DNA from 4 places in the Aminobacter sp. SR38 genome. Region 1 is predicted to be linked to each of the others. Evidence: predicted binding sites of a transcription regulator. Region 1 holds the regulator's gene; each other region holds the start of a gene.
What was found. The regulator PhoB, encoded in region 1, activates phosphate uptake and scavenging genes when phosphate is short. The targets are predictions, from matches to a motif close to TGTCATNNANCTGTCAT.
Positions count from the first base shown of each region.

Region 2: a site for PhoB is predicted at 1,515-1,531, ahead of IG197_RS30145 (DUF4956 domain-containing protein). Genes of this name have one in related genera too.
Region 3: a site for PhoB is predicted at 3,002-3,018, ahead of IG197_RS02790 (UDP-2,3-diacylglucosamine diphosphatase). Genes of this name have one in related genera too.
Region 4: a site for PhoB is predicted at 2,860-2,876, ahead of IG197_RS15465 (DUF2794 domain-containing protein). Genes of this name have one in related genera too.

Region 1 covers NZ_CP062112.1:3,789,936-3,794,679, forward strand. Annotated here, with positions in the region: gene pstB (phosphate ABC transporter ATP-binding protein PstB) at 1-731, shown strand, start outside; gene phoU (phosphate signaling complex protein PhoU) at 770-1,474, shown strand; gene phoB (phosphate regulon transcriptional regulator PhoB) at 1,573-2,262, shown strand; gene IG197_RS18600 (ROK family protein) at 2,289-3,530, opposite strand; gene xylF (D-xylose ABC transporter substrate-binding protein) at 3,781-4,744, shown strand, end outside.
Region 2 covers NZ_CP062113.1:494,381-499,124, reverse strand. Annotated here, with positions in the region: gene IG197_RS30150 (S8 family serine peptidase) at 124-1,485, shown strand; gene IG197_RS30145 (DUF4956 domain-containing protein) at 1,715-2,299, shown strand; gene IG197_RS30140 (polyphosphate polymerase domain-containing protein) at 2,277-3,089, shown strand; gene IG197_RS30135 (esterase-like activity of phytase family protein) at 3,101-4,027, shown strand; gene IG197_RS30130 (hypothetical protein) at 4,411-4,728, shown strand; gene IG197_RS30125 (hypothetical protein) at 4,739-4,744, shown strand, end outside.
Region 3 covers NZ_CP062112.1:561,267-566,010, forward strand. Annotated here, with positions in the region: gene dgcA (N-acetyl-D-Glu racemase DgcA) at 1-640, shown strand, start outside; gene IG197_RS02785 (MFS transporter) at 602-1,822, opposite strand; gene IG197_RS02790 (UDP-2,3-diacylglucosamine diphosphatase) at 2,136-2,957, opposite strand; gene IG197_RS02795 (SDR family oxidoreductase) at 3,075-3,854, shown strand; gene IG197_RS02800 (NADP-dependent malic enzyme) at 4,095-4,744, shown strand, end outside.
Region 4 covers NZ_CP062112.1:3,169,648-3,174,391, forward strand. Annotated here, with positions in the region: gene IG197_RS15450 (DUF308 domain-containing protein) at 174-725, shown strand; gene IG197_RS15455 (histone deacetylase family protein) at 726-1,751, opposite strand; gene IG197_RS15460 (GNAT family N-acetyltransferase) at 1,748-2,266, opposite strand; gene IG197_RS15465 (DUF2794 domain-containing protein) at 2,407-2,793, opposite strand; gene IG197_RS15470 (thioredoxin family protein) at 3,167-3,943, opposite strand; gene IG197_RS15475 (ceramidase domain-containing protein) at 4,144-4,744, shown strand, end outside.

The DNA of each region.
Region 1 (4,744 bases):
TGACCGTGCACTATGGCGAGAAGCAAGCGCTGTTCGGCGTCGATCTCGACGTTCGCCAGAATCAGGTGACGGCGCTGATCGGCCCGTCGGGCTGCGGCAAGTCGACCTTCCTGCGCTGCCTCAATCGCATGAACGACACCATCGACGCAGCCCGCGTCGGCGGCAAGATCACCCTCGACAGCGAAGACATCTACGATCCCAAGATCGACGTCGTCGAGCTGCGTGCCCGCGTCGGCATGGTGTTCCAGAAGCCGAACCCGTTCCCGAAGTCGATCTACGAGAACGTCGCCTACGGCCCGCGCATCCATGGTCTCGCCAAGAACAAGGCCGAGCTCGACGTGATCGTCGAGAAGAGCCTGCAGAAGGCCGCTCTGTGGAACGAAGCCAAGGACCGCCTCAACGAGCCGGGCACCGGCCTGTCGGGCGGCCAGCAGCAGCGCCTGTGCATCGCGCGCGCCATCGCCGTTTCGCCCGAGGTGATCCTGATGGACGAGCCGTGTTCGGCGCTCGACCCGATCGCCACCGCCAAGGTCGAGGAGCTGATCGACGAACTGCGCGAGAACTACACGATCGTCATCGTCACGCACTCGATGCAGCAGGCGGCGCGCGTGTCGCAGCGCACGGCGATGTTCCACCTCGGCTATCTCGTCGAGGAAGGCCCGACCGACAAGATGTTCACCAACCCCGACGACAAGCGGACGCAGGACTACATCACCGGCCGCTTCGGCTGAGTGGGTTTCGTCGCGGCACACGATACGAGGAAGAAATCATGGGCGAACATACAGTCCGGTCCTTCGACGAAGAACTTCAGCACGTCGACCAGCTCATCCGCGACATGGGCGATCTTTCCGGCGCAATGGTGGCCGGCGCCATCCGCGCGCTTCTCACGTCCGACCAGGCACTGGCGCAAAACGTCGTTGCCGACGATACGATCATGGACGCCAAGCAGCGCGATCTCGACAATTCGGCGATCACTCTGATCGCCAAGCGCCAGCCGATGGCGCAGGACCTGCGCGCCGTGGTCGGTGCCATCCGCATGGCGGGTGACCTCGAGCGCATCGGCGACCTCGCCAAGAACATTGCCAAGCGCGTCGGCGCCGTCGGCCAGTCGCCGACCCCGCGCAATCTCTCGCATTCGATCGATGCGATGGCGCAGCTGGTGCTTGGCCAGGTTCGCGGCGTCGTCGATCTCTATGTCGCGCGTCAGGCCGAGGGCCTGAAGGATCTGCGCGCCGACGACCAGAAGATCGACATCCAGTACACCGCCGTGTTCCGCGAACTCCTGACCTACATGATGGAAGATCCGCGCAACATCACGGCCTGCACGCATCTGCTGTTCTGCGCCAAGAACCTCGAGCGCATCGGCGACCATGTCACCAACATCGCCGAGAACGCCTATTTCGTCGTGACGGGTACGCAGCTGCCGCTGAACCGGCCCAAGGTCGACGAGACCACGACGACGGTTCCGGCCTGAGCATTTCCGCAACCGCATGCGTTTGGCGCGGGGGCGCTGCATAGGTTAAATCAGCGCATGGTCCACAAGCGGCCATGCGCAAGGACAAGGTATAGCCAATGATCGCTCCCAAGGTCATGGTCGTCGAAGACGAAGAGCCGCTGGGCGTGCTGCTTCGCTACAATCTCGAATCCGAAGGCTATCAGGTCGAGGTCGTCACGCGTGGCGACGAGGCCGAGATTCGGCTCCAGGAAAACGTGCCCGACCTGCTGGTGCTCGACTGGATGGTGCCGGCGCTGTCGGGTATAGAACTGTGCCGCCGGCTCAGGATGCGTCCCGACACCGAACGCCTGCCGATCATCATGCTGACGGCGCGGGGCGAGGAAAGCGACAGGGTGCGCGGGCTTTCGACCGGGGCCGACGACTACCTGGTCAAGCCGTTCTCGACGCCGGAATTCATGGCGCGCGTCAAGGCGCTGCTGCGCCGGGCCAAACCCGAGGTGCTGTCCTCGGTGCTCAAGGTCGGCGACATCATGCTCGACCGCGAGTCGCACCGCGTCTACCGCAAGAAGAGCGAGATCAAGCTCGGGCCGACCGAATTCCGCTTGCTCGAATTCATGATGCGGCACCCGGGCCGCGTGTTCTCGCGCAGCCAGTTGCTCGACAATGTCTGGGGCGAGACGATCTATATCGACGAGCGCACCGTTGACGTGCATGTCGGGCGCCTGCGCAAGGCGGTCAACAACGGCCGCATGCCTGACGTGATCCGGACCATTCGCGGTGCCGGCTACGCCATCCGCGAGGACTGAGCCGCTTCGGGCTCTTTTCCGCTCAGCTAGGCGACGTCGGCACCGGCACGGCGTGGAGCCGTGCCTGCGGCAAAAATCTCCTGATCAATGGCAAGCAGCGCGCGCATCATCGCGCCCTCGCGTTTGAGCGGAACCTCGTTGGGTTCGGTGTCGAAGGAGATCGCCTTCGAGTGCAGCCCGCCCGCCGTCTTGGCGATGGCCGCGCGCACATGTGGCTCCATGATGTCGAAGGCGGTTGCGCCGACGCCGACGAAGGCGAGGGGGGCGGGGTCGAACAGCGCAAACATCGAGCCGAGTCCAAAGCCGATGGCTTCGCCGGCCTTGCGAAAGGCCTCGCGTTCGGGGCCATCATGGTCACGTGCCGCATCGGCCACGGCCCTGATGTCGTCGTCGGACAGGTCGGCCAGCGGCTCGGCATTCTCGTCGCCAACCCTTGCGTTGCGCCAGATGGCGTAGTTGCCGGCATAGGCCTCGATGCAGCCGCGGCGGCCGCAACGGCAAAGCGCGCCGTCCGGGCGGTGGATCATGTGGCCGAACTCGGCACCCGACGACTGCGTGCCGGTGAACAGCTCGCCCTTGATGACGAGGCCCATGCCGATGCCGTGCGAGAGCAGGATGGCGATGAAGTCGTCGCGATAACGCACCGGATCTCGCCAGCGGAGGGCCTCGGCGATCATGTTGCAGTCGTTCTCAACCGAAACAGGTACGCCGAACTCCTGCTCCAGCCGGTCGGCGAAGGGGATGTCGTCGTATCGGGTGATCGGAGACCACAACAGCTTGCGCGAGGCGGCGTCGGTGATGCCCTGGACGGCGATGGCGATGCGTAGGACGGCGCCGCCCGAAGCGCCGGCGCTGTCGATCAGGCGCCGGACCATTCCGACGCATTCGTCGACCAGCGCCTCGGCAGGCATCTGCTGCGTGACAAGCCGCCGGGTCTCTTCGGTCACGGTGTTGCCGGCATAGTCGATGATGGCGGCGGACAGGCTGTTGAGCGAGAGCACGACCGCAACGACAGACGCAGCATCGGCATCGAGCATCAACCCGACCTGCGGCCGCCCCCGTTTCATGGAGACGGGTTCGCTGAACTTGGCCTCGGCAAGGATGCCTTCTGATATGAGATCGGAGGAAATCGTCGAGATCGTCGAATGGCTGAGGCCGGTGGTGGCGGCGATTTCGGTGCGCGATGGCTGGCTGGCTCGGCGAACCGCGGATATAACCATGGCGCGGTTGCGCCGTCTCAGATCGTCGTGACGTATGCCGACCGACATGTGCTCGTCTTCCTCCCGGCGAAGCGCTGCCCTTCTTAAGCGGCAGTCCCTTACGCGCCAAGTGATTGTGACAGAGCCAGCGCCAAATGTCTCTATTTATTTCGGGCTCCGAAAAAAATAAGGAGCGCTCGCGAAACCATGTTGACAGTGGCCGGGCATTGAGTCAGTATTTTTTCGAGGCTCGAAAAAAAAGAGCTTCTCCAAGGGCTATCGCGAAGTAGGCGCGCCCATTGGGCGCAGGGAGGAAATAATGAAAAAGTTTACCACCGCCATCCTGGCGGGCGTTGCCATGACTCTGTCGCTTACGGCAGTGGCTTCGGCAAAGGACAAGGTCATCGGCGTCTCCTGGTCGAACTTCCAGGAAGAGCGCTGGAAGACCGACGAAGCCGCCATGAAGGCCGCCATCGAGGCCGCCGGCGACAAGTACATCTCGGCTGACGCGCAGTCGTCGCCGGCCAAGCAGCTGACCGACGTCGAAAGCCTGATCTCCCAGGGCGCCAACGCCCTGATCATCCTGGCTCAGGACGCCTCGGCCATCGGACCGGCTGTCGACAAGGCCGTCGCCGAAGGCATTCCTGTTGTCGGCTACGACCGCCTGATCGAGAACAAGGATGCCTTCTACCTGACCTTCGACAACAAGGAAGTCGGCCGCATGCAGGCCAAGGGCGTGTTCGCCGCCAAGCCTGAAGGCAACTACGTCTTCATCAAGGGCAGCGGTGCAGATCCGAACGCCGACTTCCTGTTCGCCGGGCAGATGGAAGTGCTCAAGGAAGCCGTCGACGCCGGCAAGATCAAGAATGTCGGCGAGGCCTATACCGATGGCTGGCTGCCGGCCAATGCCCAGAAGAACATGGAACAGTTCCTGACCGCCAACGACAACAAGATCGACGCGGTCGTGGCTTCGAACGACGGCACCGCCGGCGGCGCGATCGCAGCGCTTCAGGCACAGGGCCTTGCCGGTTCGGTGCCGGTGTCGGGCCAAGACGGCGACCATGCCGCGCTGAACCGCATCGCGCTCGGCACTCAGACCGTCTCGGTGTGGAAGGACGCGCGCGAGCTCGGCAAGAACGCCGCCGAAATCGCCTCGCAGCTCGCCGATGGCAAGAAGATGGAAGAGATCGCCAACGTCACCAAGTTCAAGACGCCTGGCGGCCTCGAGCTGAACTCGGTCTTCCTGACGCCTGTTCCGATCACCAAGGACAACCTCAACGTCG
Region 2 (4,744 bases), on a different replicon from region 1:
GTCTCCCGTCCGTTGGGCTCAAAATGCACAAATGTAGTCAAAATGATATGGGATGACGAAAGGCTTATGTGGATCGCTAACAATTGCCATCAGCGCGCCATATCGCCGGGGAAAGGACAAACCATGAAGCTGAAGCGCCCGTCAGGTTCCCTTGCGCTTGTGTTCGCGGTGGCGCTGGGCGGCGCGACCTTTGGCGCGTCCGTGGTCACTCCCATGCGGGGAGAGGTTTTCGGCGGCGGGATTGCGCTGGCCGATGACGACGATGATGATGGCGGCGGAAGCCGCTCGGAGAGCAGGGATTCCAGCTCGCCGGGAACGGGGAAGGGGCGTAATCTCTTCGATCTCTTCGGCAAGCCTGAGCCACGACGCAAGGTAGTCCGTACAGCGCCCGCGCTTGTGCGCGAGGCGCCACGGGAGATCGTGGCAATCGGCCTCGATCAGGCCTCGATCACGCGCCTGACCGCCGCGGGCTACGCCATCAGCGACCGGGCCGATGTTCCGCTCGTTGGAGCCGAAATCGTCAAGCTCACTGTTCCCAACGGCACGACGCTCGAAGCGGCGCGTGCCGAGGTAGCGGCCACGGCACCCGATGCGGTCGTCGACTTCAACCATTTCTACCGCCCCGACCAGGACCGTGCCGAAGCTTGTGGCGCGGAACAATGCCTGGCGCGCCATGTCGTCGGCTGGCCGGAGGCATCTGACATGCCGGATCGCTGCACGGCATCGACGCGGATCGGACTCATCGACACGGCGATCAATGAGGAACATCTCGCCTTTGCCGGCGGGCGGATCGAGACGATCCGACTGGCGGCTGGTGACCTGCCTGAGTCCGGGCGCCAGCACGGCACCGCGGTGGCAGCCCTTCTCGTAGGCTCGGCGGAAAGCCGAACGCCGGGCCTCGTGCCCGGCGGCGAACTCGTTGCGGTGGATGCTTTCCAGCGCAATGGCAATGACGACCGGTCCGCCGTCTACGATCTTGTGCGGGCGATCAACCTGCTGGCGGGCAAGGGGGTGCTCGTCATCAACATGAGCCTGACGGGTCCGGCTAACCTTCTGCTGGAACGAACGGTCGAAGCGGCGGCAATGCGCGACATCGTGCTGGTCGCGGCCGCCGGCAATGGCGGCCCGCGCGCCGCCCCGCTCTACCCCGGCGCCTACGAGCCTGTGATCGCCGTAACGGCGATCGACCGGCGCAAGAATCCCTACCGGCGGGCCGGAGCCGGCGATCATATCGACATCGCAGCACCCGGCGTTCAGGTCTGGACGGCGGCCTCGGTCAAGGGCGCCTCATCAAAGACCGGCACGTCCTTTGCCGCACCTTTTGTCACGGCGGCAGTGGCGATGGTCAAGGCCGCCAATCCTGAGCTCAAGGCCGGCGAGGTCGAGACGCTTTTGCGCCAGGGTGCCGAGGATCTCGGCAAGCCCGGCAAGGATCCGGTGTTTGGCTGGGGCCTGCTCAATGCGCGAACGATCTGTCGGAGCTGAGCCGCAGGCGACGCGCGAGAGGCGTCTCGTATCATACTGTTTTCATGCCGATTTGCAGGTTCCGCGCCTAGATTGAAAATAGTTTGCCGGCGATGGAATAGGTTCTCGCAACGCCCGTTTTTCCTGACGTAGCCGCTCGGCGGCGCAATTCAGGAGAACCGCAAATGCCAATCCCTTGCTCGCCTTGTCAGGCACTACGAAGGCCTTCTTCCACGACGGGGAGAGGGCAATGATCGCGCAGTTGCTACAGACGCCCTTCGCGGCCGAACTCGCTCGCTTCTGCATCAACCTGACCGGCATGTCGGCACTGCTGTTCGGCATGTATTACCGTCGCTATCGCGACAAGGAACTGGTCACCGCCGCGGCGCTATTCAACATCTTCGTCTTTGCCGTGCTGACCGTGTTGTCAACTGTCCAGTTCGGCGTCGCCGCCGGCTTCGGACTGTTCGCCATCCTGGCGCTGTTCACGCTCCGATCGGAGCCACTGTCGAAGACCGAAATGACCTACTTCTTCGGCAGCGTGGCGATTGCCGTCATCTGCTCGGTCCAGGGCACGACCTTGCCCTTCGTGGCGGTGACGGTTGCCTTGGTGCTCGTCGGTGCCTTCGTCGTTGATCATCCCCGCATGCTGCAGTCGGTCAGCGGTACCAAGGTGTCGCTCGACAAGATCAATGTCGCGCTGCTGTCGGACCCCGCTGCCATGCGCTGCGAGCTGTCCCAGCGGCTGGGCGTCGACGTGCTGTCCTACCAGGTGCTGCAGCTCGACTACATCACGGAAATGGCGAAGCTCAATGTCCATTATCGCAAGCACTGACGTGCTGATCGCAGGCGGCTTCGCGCCGATCAGCCTGAAGGCTCTGAACGGCAAGGCCGCCATGCTGGAGCGGCTGGACAACAAATATGTTGTCGACGGCACCGTGCTGATGCAGGCCGCCGGCACTTTCACCGAGGTCTTCGACATGTTGGAGATCGAAGGCCGGCGCGCCTTCACTTACGAGACCTGCTACTTCGACGACGCCGGGCGCCGCAGCTATTTCGACCACCACCAGGGCCGGCGGCAGCGGGCCAAGGTGCGCATCCGGCGCTATGTCGAGGCGGGGCTATGCTTTCTGGAAGTGAAGCTGAAGGACAAGCGCGGCATGACCGTCAAGAAGCGCCTCGACCTCGACGTCGAGAGCTTCGGCAAACTCGACGACGAGGCAGTGACCTTCATCGACAAGGTCTACCACGCGCAATACGGCCAGGCCTTCCCACATCAGCTGTCCCGTGTCCTCGACATGCGCTACCGCCGCATGACGCTGGTGGCCCGGCAGGGCGGCGAACGCATGACCATCGACACCGGTCTCGAGTTCTTTGCCGGCGGCGCGCGTCGTGCCGTCGACCCCAACCTGTTCATCCTCGAAACCAAGTCGGCAAATGGCAATGGCGTTGCCGACGGCATCCTCAGGGCGCTGCACCAGCACCCGACCAAGCGCTGCTCGAAATATTGCGTCGCCACCGCGCTGCTGAACCCCGGCACCAAGCACAACCGCTTCCTGCCGGCGCTGCGCAAGCTTGGCAGCGTGACCGATCGTCCAGCCCTGCACCAGCCAAACATCCAATAGGAGTGAGAGACATGATCAAGCACTTTACCGCCGCGCTGCTCGGCGCTTCAGCCCTCGTGCTCGCGGCCCCCGTCATGGCAGGTTCGTCCGAACTTGCAGTGCTGGACAGCAGGCCTGCTCCGGCAACCGCGCCGGACGGCCAATCGATCAACGAACTGTCCGGCCTTGCCTGGGATGCCGACGAGAAGCTGCTTTACGCCGTCTCCGACGACGGCGTGCTGCATCACTTCCGGCTCGAGATCGCGGACGGCAGGATCGCCAATCTGGAGCCCGTCCAGTCGGTGCCGTTGAGGGCAGGCGTGGCCCCACAGGTCGTCAATGCCGAGGGGCTGGCCGTCAGCAATGGCAACAACGGCAAGCAGGGCGACACCCAACTTCTCGTCGCCTTCGAGGATGGGCCGGCTATCCATCGGGTCAAGCCCGACGGCACCGTGCTCGGTGCGCTGCAACTGCCGGAAGCACTGGCCGATGCGGCAAAGTACAGCGAGGCCAACAGCCGCCTCGAAGCGGTGGCAATCGCGGGTTCGCTTGGTGTGGTCACTGCACCGGAGGAGGCGTTGCTGAGCGAGCCGGGCGACACCCACACCATCCATGGCCTCGACGGCAGGCGCTGGAGCTTCGCTACCTTCCAGCCCAAGCGCAGCAACCTCAAGGCAATCGAGCCGATGCCGGAAGGTCGCCTGCTGCTGATTGAACGGACGCGCCAACAGAAGGGCGCGCCAAGCATCGGCCGCCTCAGGGTTTTCGATCCGAATACATGCGGCGAGGCCAATGTTTGCGCTGTCGAAAATCTCGACCCGGGGGTCAGCCAGTTGCTCACTGACAACTTCGAAGGACTGACCGGCCTTGGTGGCGATCTCTATCTGCTGGTCACAGACAAGACGAAGAAGGAAGGGCCTGCAAGCTTCGTTCTGGTCTCGGTCAAATCAGGCGCCTGATCCCCACCTTCCCATAGTGATTGGCGGCAACCGGCTTCACATACTGGCTGCCGCCGCTGGCGTTTGAGGTTGCCGCGAACGTCAGCCGACTCTCTTTGCCGCTCACTCTGCGAAAACATAACGTGCAGGGACGCTCCCGCCCGTTTGGGCAATGCGGACCGCCCGTTAGCGACCTCTGGCGTAAAATTTCCGACACCGCGTCGGGCCAACAAAATCCAATCGATTCAATGACATTGGGTTTCGTCGAAAGTCGTGGTGCGACAAGTGCGCGCGGTCGTCACTTGACAGGAAATTAACTTTGCCAGACATTCCTCAGGGGAAATTAATTTCCCGCAGAAGCAAACCAGAATGAAGCCGAAAACGGCCGTGGTGCAGGAGGAAAAATGGAAGCGACTTTAAGTCAGCAACGCGGGGACGCGACTCTCGAACAGCGCATCGACAAGATGCACGGGCGTGATCGAGCGGGCCTGGTGGCATTTGTCGTGGTGCTGTGGTGCACCATGTTGTTTGCCCTGTTCAGTGTGTGGTCCTACATCGCGCTGCCGGAAATCCGCATCATCCTGTCCATCGCCTGCGGGCTGGTCCTGATCTTCAACACAGCGGCCATCGTCGCCATGCTGCGCCACTATGTCGAAGACAAACACTTCATCTATGGCCTCGACCTCAAGCATCTCGACGAGATGCGTCGTCGGCGCGGCTGAGGAGCGCTCAATGGCT
Region 3 (4,744 bases), 2.4 Mb from region 1:
TGCGCCGCTGGCGCTCGAGACCGCCTACACGCTGTCGCTCGGCGAACCCGAGACTATGGCAGCCCAGGCCCGCGCCAACGCGGCGCGGCCGTTGCTCAAGGTCAAGATCGGCGGCGACAACGACATCGCCCGCATCCGCGCGGTCACCGAAGCCGCCCCCGACAGCCGCATCATCCTCGACGCCAATGAAGGCTGGACCGATGCCAACATCGCCGAGAACCTTGCCGCTGCCGCCCAGCTCGGCATCGCGCTTATCGAACAGCCGCTGCCCGCCGGCGCCGACCAGATCCTCGGCCGCATCCCACATCCTGTGCCGATCTGCGCCGACGAGAGCATCCACATCGCCGCCGATCTCGCCGAGATCAAGGGCCGCTACGACGCCGTCAACATCAAGCTCGACAAGTCGGGTGGGCTGACGGCAGGACTCGAACTGCGCGACCAGGCCCGCGCGCTCGGGTTCCAGGTGATGGTCGGCTGCATGGTCGGCACTTCGCTCGCCATGGCGCCTGCGGTGCTGCTCGCCCAGGGCGCCGAGTTCGTCGACCTCGACGGCCCGCTGCTCCTGGCGCGCGACCGTTCGCCGGGGCTTGTCTACGAGGGTTCAATGGTGTCGCCGCCCCTGCCCGAACTTTGGGGCTGAACGGGATCCAAGCAGCACAAGCACGATAGCGCAGGCGGCGACCGCCGCCATGAAATAGAAGCCGTCGACGCCGAAGCGCTGGTAGAGCGGACCGGACAGCAGCGTCACGATCGCCATCGACATGCCGTTGGCGAAATAGGCAACACCCTGGGCAGCGCCCGTGCGCTCTTCCGGAACCGACTCGGCGATCAGCTTTTGCACGCCAATCAGAACCAGCGCTGTCGACACGGCGTGCAGGCTCTGGACGGCAAAGAAGCCAGGTACACCCAGACCGAGCGGCCAGATCAACGGGTATGCGACCCAGCGGACGATAGCGCCTGCGCCCGCCAGAACGAGCACCAGTGCCGTCGATCTGTTGCCGAACAGCCGCGTGAAAAACATGAACATGACGATTTCGGCCGCCACGCCCCAGCTCCACAGCAACCCGACGATCGTTTCGTTGATGCCGAGCGACTTCCAATAGATCGACACGAAGCCATAGAGAAAGCCGTGGCTGCCGATGATGACGCCGGTGCCGCCGGCCATCAGCAGGAAATAGCGGTTGAACAGCTTTGGCGCCGCCTGCATGTCGGTCGCCGAGAGCGGTGAAGCCTTGCGCGGTCGGCCAAGGCGCGGCGAGATGAACGACATCAGGAAGCAGCCGAGCAGGCCGATCGAGATGATCGCCGGCACCGCGTCCGCACCGGTCAGCGACAGGATGAAGCCTGCGCCAAGGCTGCCGGCGAGGAAGGCGATCGACCCCCAGATGCGCATGGCGGCATAGTCCGATCCGAAGCGGCGGACACCTGAGAGCGCAAGCGAATCGGCTATCGGCGAATGCGGGGTCCACACCACCGCCAGCGCCAGCGAGACGGCCAAGACGATGAGGTAGGTCGGCTCGAGGAAATAGCCGAGCGACAGAAGCAAGGACGATGCAGCCAGGAAGATGAAGACGTTGGCGCGGTCCTTGGCACGATCGGCCATGGCCGCGATCAATGGAGTTGTGATGACGCGCAGGAACATTGGCGCCGACAGCACGATGGCGATCTGCTCGGGATCGAATCCCTTGGCTTCGAGCCACAGCGGAAAATACGGCAGATGCACGCCCATCGGCACGAAAAGTGCTGCGAAAAGCAGGGAGATTCGCAGTTCAAAGCGTCGTGGCTTGACCTGCTGCTCTGGCGTGAGTGGCGGTAATGTCATGGTGGGTAAGCGTGTCCGGGCGCGACCCGAACCAACCAAGCCTCACCGATTTGCCTGATCCCTTACCATGGGCGGCCACGCCACGAAAGCCAACGGGGCCGAGCATTTACCCAAAGCTTGGGCCAGCTGCCACGGCCTTATCGGCCAAGGCGCGGCATGGCCTGCGCTTCCATCGGCAAGTGGTGCGCGCCGAGCCGCCGTGCCCGTCTTAGCAGCGTCTCGGCAACGCGCGGCGCGGCAATTGCCGCATGACCTGGTCCATCCCGCCATGGGCGCGAGGCATATCTGGAGCTGCACATCGATGTCGTTCCGTTCAGGCGGCTGCTTTGTCGGCGCGCTGATCGACGACCATCGGCACGAAGGGTTCGTTGACCAGCTTGCCCGCCAGCACGTGCGGCCAGTGCAGGATGACGAAGCTGCCATCAAAATCCTCGGCGACCGCCGTGCAGTTTTCGACCCAGTCGCCGGTGTTGATGTACTGGATGCCGTCGAAATTCTCGATCGTCGGATGGTGGATGTGGCCGCAGATGACGCCGTCCACGTCCGAACGCCGCGCCTCGTCGGTCAGCACGTCCTGGAAGGCGCCGATGAAGTTGACGGCCTTCTTGACCCGGACCTTGGCCCAGGACGAAAACGACCAGTAAGGCAGACCGAAGGTGCGGCGGAAGCGCGCCACCAGCCGGTTCATCGCCATCGCCGCGTCATAGGCGAAGTCGCCGAGATAGGCGAGCCAGCGGGCGTTCTGCACCACTGCGTCGAACTGATCGCCATGGATGACCAGGAAACGCTTGCCGTCGGCCGCCTCGTGGATGGCCCGATCGGCAACGACGATGCCGCCGAAATGCACGCCCTGGAAATTGCGGGCGAACTCGTCATGATTGCCGGCGATGTAGGTGATTTCGGTGCCCTTGCGCGCCTGGCGCAGCAATTTCTGGACGACGTCGTTGTGCGTCTGCGGCCAATGCCAGGACCGGCGCAGGCGCCAACCATCGACGATATCGCCGACGAGGAAGATCTTCTCGGCCTCGTGGTGACGCAGGAAGTCGATCAGGAAATCGGCCTTCGCTCCCTTCGATCCCAGATGCACATCTGAGATGAACAGCGTGCGAAAATTGCGTGTGCTCGTGCCGGACATGGCAATCGACCCGTTGCTTTTGCCGTGGCTATGCCCAGATTCATGCAACAGCCGTATGACGGTTGCGGCTTTGGCCGGGCAGTTCTAGGCTGGGTCATCACCGACAGGAGAACGATCATGGATCTCGGCATCAGCGGGAAGAAGGCAATCGTCTGCGCCTCGAGCAAGGGACTCGGCAAGGGCTGCGCGATGGCGCTGGCCGAAGCCGGCTGTGAGCTGTTCCTCAACGGCCGCGACGCCGTCATCCTGAGCCGCACGGCAACCGAAATTCGTCAACGCTACGGCGTGCGGGTCACCGAAATCGTCGGCGACATCTCCGATCCGGCGATCCAGAAGACCCTGCTCGCCGCCTGCCCTGACCCCGACATTCTGGTCAACAACAATGGCGGTCCGCCCTACCGTGACTTCCGAGAGCTCGACCGCGAGAAGATCCTTGCCGGCGTCACCAACAACATGGTCACGCCTATCGAGTTGATCAAAGCTGTCATCGACGGCATGGCGGCGCGTGGCTTCGGCCGCATCGTTAACATCACCTCGTTGTCGGTCTACACGCCCATCCCCGGCCTCGACCTGTCCTCCGGCGCCCGCGCCGGCCTGACAGCCTTCCTGGCAGGCGTTGCGCGCACTGTCGCCGACCGCAACGTCACCATCAACAACATGCTGCCCGGCAAGCTCGACACCGACCGCCTGCGCGGCCCGCACGAGCCCGGCAGCATCGAGGATCCGGCGGAAGGTGCTGCGCGCCGCGCCCGCCTCAGCGCCGGCATACCAGCCGGCCGCCTCGGTACGCCGGAAGAATTCGGCCAGATCTGCGCCTTCCTGTGCTCGACCCATGCAGGCTACATGACCGGCCAGAACATTCCTGTCGACGGCGGGCTTTACGTGAGCTCATTCTAGGCTCACGGCGGCACGAACCTATCCCAAAGGCAGCCAACAGCGCGTCGCAAGGACGCGCTGTTTCAGCCAAGCCTCACAAAAGACCGAATCAATCTCTCAACCGCCACCCGCAAGTCGCTGGAATGATTGCAGTTCCGGCGCTTGAAAGTGATTCAACGTCCATTTGGCCGTTGAAGCCTCGAAAATCGTGCTGGCCGTGCTAATAACGGCCTTTGCTGTTGGATTCTGAAGGAGCGGGACATGGCTGGGGAAGACAAGAAGAAGGAAGCACTGTCCGATCTGGATCAGGCCGCGCTCTTCTTCCACAAGCACCCCATTCCCGGCAAGCTCGAGATTCAGGCGACCAAGCCTCTCGGCAACCAGCGCGACCTGGCGCTGGCCTATTCGCCCGGCGTCGCCGCCCCTTGTCTCGCCATCAAGGATGATCCCGAGACCGCCGCCGACTATACCGGCCGCGCCAATCTGGTCGCCGTGATTTCCAATGGCACAGCCGTGCTCGGTCTCGGCAATATCGGCCCGCTGGCATCCAAGCCGGTGATGGAAGGCAAGGCCGTTCTGTTCAAGAAATTCGCCGGCATCGACGTTTTCGACATCGAGATCGACGCGCCCGAGATCGGGCAGATGGTGAGCACGATCGCGGCGCTCGAGCCGACCTTCGGCGGCATCAACCTCGAGGACATCAAGGCCCCAGAGTGCTTCGAAGTCGAGGAGCAGCTCAAAGCCAAGATGCGCATCCCGGTCTTCCATGACGACCAGCACGGCACCGCGATCATCGTCGCGGCCGCCGTTCTCAACGGCCTGGAACTCGCCGGCAAGAAAATCGAGGACGTCAAGATCGTCACCTCGGGCGCTGGTGCCGCGGCACTCGCCTGCCTCAACCTGCTGGTGTC
Region 4 (4,744 bases), 620 kb from region 1:
GAAAGAAATTCCTAATCTAAGCAGGCTTTTGTTCACGCGGTACGCGCATCTGGTCGCGGTGTACGCGCTGCCCGCGAGCTGTCCGCCGCGGGAAGGCTATCACAGCATCACGGTTGCGAACCGCGCGCATTTCTTCGACAAATGATTGTCTCAGTCTAAGCAGGAGCAGGGGCATGGCAGAGGGCAAGACCAAGCGGTTCGACGCAACGCTGACCGCGTTGCGGGGAGTTCTGATCGCGGCGGCGGCATTGGTCGCCTTCTTCTATCCGTCCCAGGCGGTGCAATTGCTGGTGCTGGTCGGCGGCGGGCTGTTGCTCGTCGACGGCATTTTGGGCCTGGTGACGCTCGACCGCTCGCCGCCACGCACGACCGGCCAGACGCTCGGGCTGGTCCGCAACCTGTTGTCGATCGCCGCGGGCGCGATCGTCGTCGCCAGCGGCCTGTTGACCAGCGTGTTCACCTTGTCGGCGCTGACATGGATCGTCGGCCTGCTGGCGCTGCTCGTCGGCCTGATCGAGATGGCGTCGAGCTTTCTCGATAGCGAGCGGCAGACGCGGCTGTGGCCGACACTTGTCGGCGGCGCGGTCTATGCCGCCTTTGGCCTGGCGCTGATGTTCGTGCCGCTTTCAAGCGCTGAAACGCTGCTGCGCATCGCCATGATCCTGATGCTCGCCTATGCGCTGCTGTTGTTCTACCGCGCCTGGAGCATTCGCGCGGCGCGCTAACTAGTTCGCGCCGGAAAAACCGGTGAGGAAGGCGGTCAGGTTGTCGCCGAGCGCGTCACAGAGATAGCCGCCCTCCTGGACGATGACAGTCGGCAACCTTAGCTGGGCAATCGCCTCGGCAATGCGCGCAAAGCCCGATGTCGTCACCGACAAGCCGCCGAACGGGTCGCCTTCGAAGGCATCGAGCCCGAGTGCCACGACAAGCGCGTCGGGCGCAAAGGCCCGGATGCGGCTGACGGCGTGGCCGAGCGCCTCCAGGAACTCGGTATCGCCCGACTTGCGCGCCAAGGGCAGGTTGAGGTTGTAGCCGAGACCGGTAGCCTCGCCGCGCTCGTCGGCATGGCCCCAGAAGAACGGGTAGAAGCGGCTCGGATCGGCGTGCAGCGACACTGTCAGCACGTCCGGTCTCGCGTAAAAGATGCCTTGCGTGCCGTTGCCGTGATGAAGGTCGACATCGAGGATGGCGACGCGCGAGGCGGTCGCCCGCAGCCGCTGCGCGGCAATGGCCGAATTGTTGAAGAAGCAGAAGCCGCCGGCGACGTCGGCAAAGGCATGATGGCCGGGCGGGCGGCACAGCGCGTAGGCCGCCGGTTCACCCGACATCACCGCCTCTGTGGCGGCGACGGCACTCCATGCGCTCCAGCAGGCGCTGTCGAAGGTCTCTGCCGAGATCGGGCAGGCGGTGTCGGCCATGTGGTAACCGGCCTGGCCGGCCGCACCCGCTGGGTAGCTGCCATTGCGGGCAAAAGGATGGACGTTGGGAATGACCTCGGCGGAAGCGCCCTCCATGCGCTGCCAGCGCTCGAAGATGTGGGTGAGGAACTCGATGTATTCGGGCGTGTGGACCGCAGCGATCGGGGTGAGGCCGTAGCTGGCCGGGCGATGGATCGTCGAGCCGGCCGCCCGGGAGCCCGCCAGCAGGCGCTCGACGCGTTCGGGCTGTTCCGGATTGGGCTTTTGCATTCCCATCGACAGGAACGCCTTGGGGTCGTGCCGCTTCTGCTCCTCGGCATAGAAGGTTTTCATTCCGGCTCCCCCGTCGTTTGGCTCAGCGCCTGGAATGTCGGTCCGCCGGCAATGTAGGACCTCTGGTCCTTCGTCCAGGCAAAGCCGAGCCTGGTGTAGAAGGGATGCGCCCGCGCATTGTCCTCATCGACCGCGAGCCTGATGTAGACGCCGCCTCTGTCCCGGCAAAGCCGGGCGACATGGCGCAATAGCCGCTCGCCGATGCCGAAGCTGCGGAATTGCTGGTCGACGAACAGGTCCTGCACGAAGACGCCCGGACGACCATACCAGGTCGAGAAGATCGGAAAGAACAGGCACATGCCAGCGAAAGCGCCGTCGATCTCGGCGATGACCGCTTCAAAGGCCGGCTTTTCGCCAAAGCCGAAACGCCGGATGTCGTCTTCCGTGCAGGCGATGCCGTCAGCCTCACCGACATGCGCGGCAAGGCCGATGATCGCCTTCATCAGCAACGGCGAATCGTCAGTGGTTGCCGGCCGGATGAGAATGGCGGCCGGTTCTGTCTTCTTGGCGCCCATTGGCTTGTTCCGCATTCAGTCGCGGTATTGATAGCATCGAGGAAAGGGCCGGGGAGCGGGATTCGGTCTCTGGCGCAAGCATCGCGGCATCATGGCCCGATGCGCTGCAACTCGCGCTTGGCGCACCGGTCGAGACGACTTTAGGCTTCCACTACCTTCAGGCGCTTGTCGAAGACGCCGAGCACACGGGCCAATTCGTGGCCGCGCTTGAGGATCAGGCCGCCGGCGGCGATGACCGAGAAGGCGCCCTGCTTGCGGGCGAGCCTGGGATCCTTGACGATCTGGAATAGCGGCGTTTCGCTGGTGCGGCGAAATACCGAAAAGACGGCGCGGTCGCTGAGATGGTCGATGGCGTAGTCGCGCCACTCATTGGCGGCAACCATGCGTCCATAGAGCCTGAGAATCTGGTCGAGTTCCCGTCTCTCGAATGCCACCGGGAGTTCTTGTCGCTCCCGACGGGCCTCATGGAGCGGGATCAAAACCGCGGATGGCTCGCCATCCTCCGCCCCAGCACCGCGATCAGTCATCAATCGTTCCCTTGCAGAACATGACCTCGGCTAAAGAATCGCGCATTCGCACCCGAAATGCAACAAGTAACACCTGTATGAAGAGTGTAAGGTAGCTTGCCGCAGCGGTAACGTTTGCGAAACAGACTGTCGGAATTGGTGATGACTCGCCACATTCCTGCCGTTTTTTATCCGCGCTGACGCCCCATTGTCCGACGAATTTACCCGTGTTGCCTGAGACGGTTCGGTCCGGCACCGGCTCGTAAACCCCAAGCCCCCCGCCCACGGGCTAGAGTCGGATCGAACCAACCTCGGTTCCTTTTCAGGACGAGGGCGACGATCCCAAAATCTGAAGCCGACGTCTGGCCACAAGCCTGCGTCGGCTTTTTTGCATCTACAGCGCCGTCTTCGACGGCTTGCGCACGACAGCCGCGCCGAGAATCGGGCCCGGTACGCCATCCTTGCCGACAGCCTGCAACAGCACGGCGCAGCCGCCCTTCTTTTCCACTTCGCTCTTCGGCAGCTCGAACCGTTGCGTCTGGCCGTGCCACATGCCAGCGGTGTGCAGGTCGGTGACGGCATTCCAGTAGGTGACGCTGCGGCCCTTGTTTTCGCCCTTCTGGAGGTCGACGACCTGCGGCGGCTGATAATGCACGATCACCACATGGGCCGGGCTGGCCGGGCCGGTGGCGGCGCCGACCTCGATGGTGAAGGTGTCGCCATTGTCGGTCACCTTGAGGTCGACATTCATGCCCTGGCCGGTCTCGGCGAGGTTGGCGAGTGCGCCGTTCACATCCTCGCTTTTGGCGCCATTTACATGGGTGCGGCCATTGATGACGGCCTGGGGCGTGTAGACCGAGCGCGCGCCGAAGGCACGCATATAGGCATATTGCCGGTCGGTGTTGTCCTTGCTGCCGAGTTCGTCCTGCCAGCCGAGATAATCCCAGTAGGTGACGTGATAGGCGAGCGCGACCATGTCGTCCTGGGCGGCGAATTTGGCAAACAGTTCATCGGCCGGCGGGCAGGAATTGCAGCCCTGGCTGGTGAAGAGTTCGATGACGCCGAGCGGGCGCACGGGTGCCTTGGCTGTCGAGTCGGCATGCGTTGCGCCGGTAAACCCGGCAAAGGCCAGCGCCACGGCCGCCAGCCGAAAATATCTGCGAAACTCCATGACCGATCCAGATCCTCAGCCAGCGAAACCGGCCTTTTTGTAGTTGCTGAAATATGTGGCAGAAGCGCCATTCAACGGGAAGTCACGTTGCGGTGAAATTTTCAACAAGTGAAGTTTCCGCTGCGTCAGGCTGTCGGGACAAATTACCGTTATGAAAATTGGCTGGCGGCGGTAGAATTGGGCCGTGGTGAGGCAAGGTGATGCTGGAACAGTTCAGCCAACATCTCGATCTCTATTGCGAGCGCACTGACATCGGTCTGTGGACTGAGCCGTTCAATGCCGTCAGCAATCTCGCCTTTTTCCTCGCCGGCCTGTGGGGCGTCTACGAGGCACGGCGGCGCGATGCCGGCACTTTCGTCGAGGTGCTGGGCTGGTGGGTGGTGGCGATCGGCATCGGCTCGACGCTGTTCCATACGTTTGCCAACGAGGCGACCAAATGGGGCGACATCGTCCCGATCGCCGGTTTCACGCTGGTCTATTCGCTGTTCAACCTGCGCCGCTTCGCCGGCATGGGATGGACCAAAGCGCTGGTGATCTTCTTTGCTTTCTATGTCGCTGTCGGGTTCGTCACCTACATGGTGCCGGACTGGCTGCGCACAGCTTCAAACGGCACTACCGGCTACCTGCCGCCGTTCCTGGCGCTGATCTTCTTCGGTTGGGTGGTCATCGCCAGCGGCAGCCGTGCCGGCTGGTACAACATCGCCGCCGCCGTCATCTTCCTCGGCGCCGTCACCTGCCGGGTCATGGACCCGCTGGTCTGCGACGCCATGCCGATCGGCACGCATTTCATGTGGCATATGC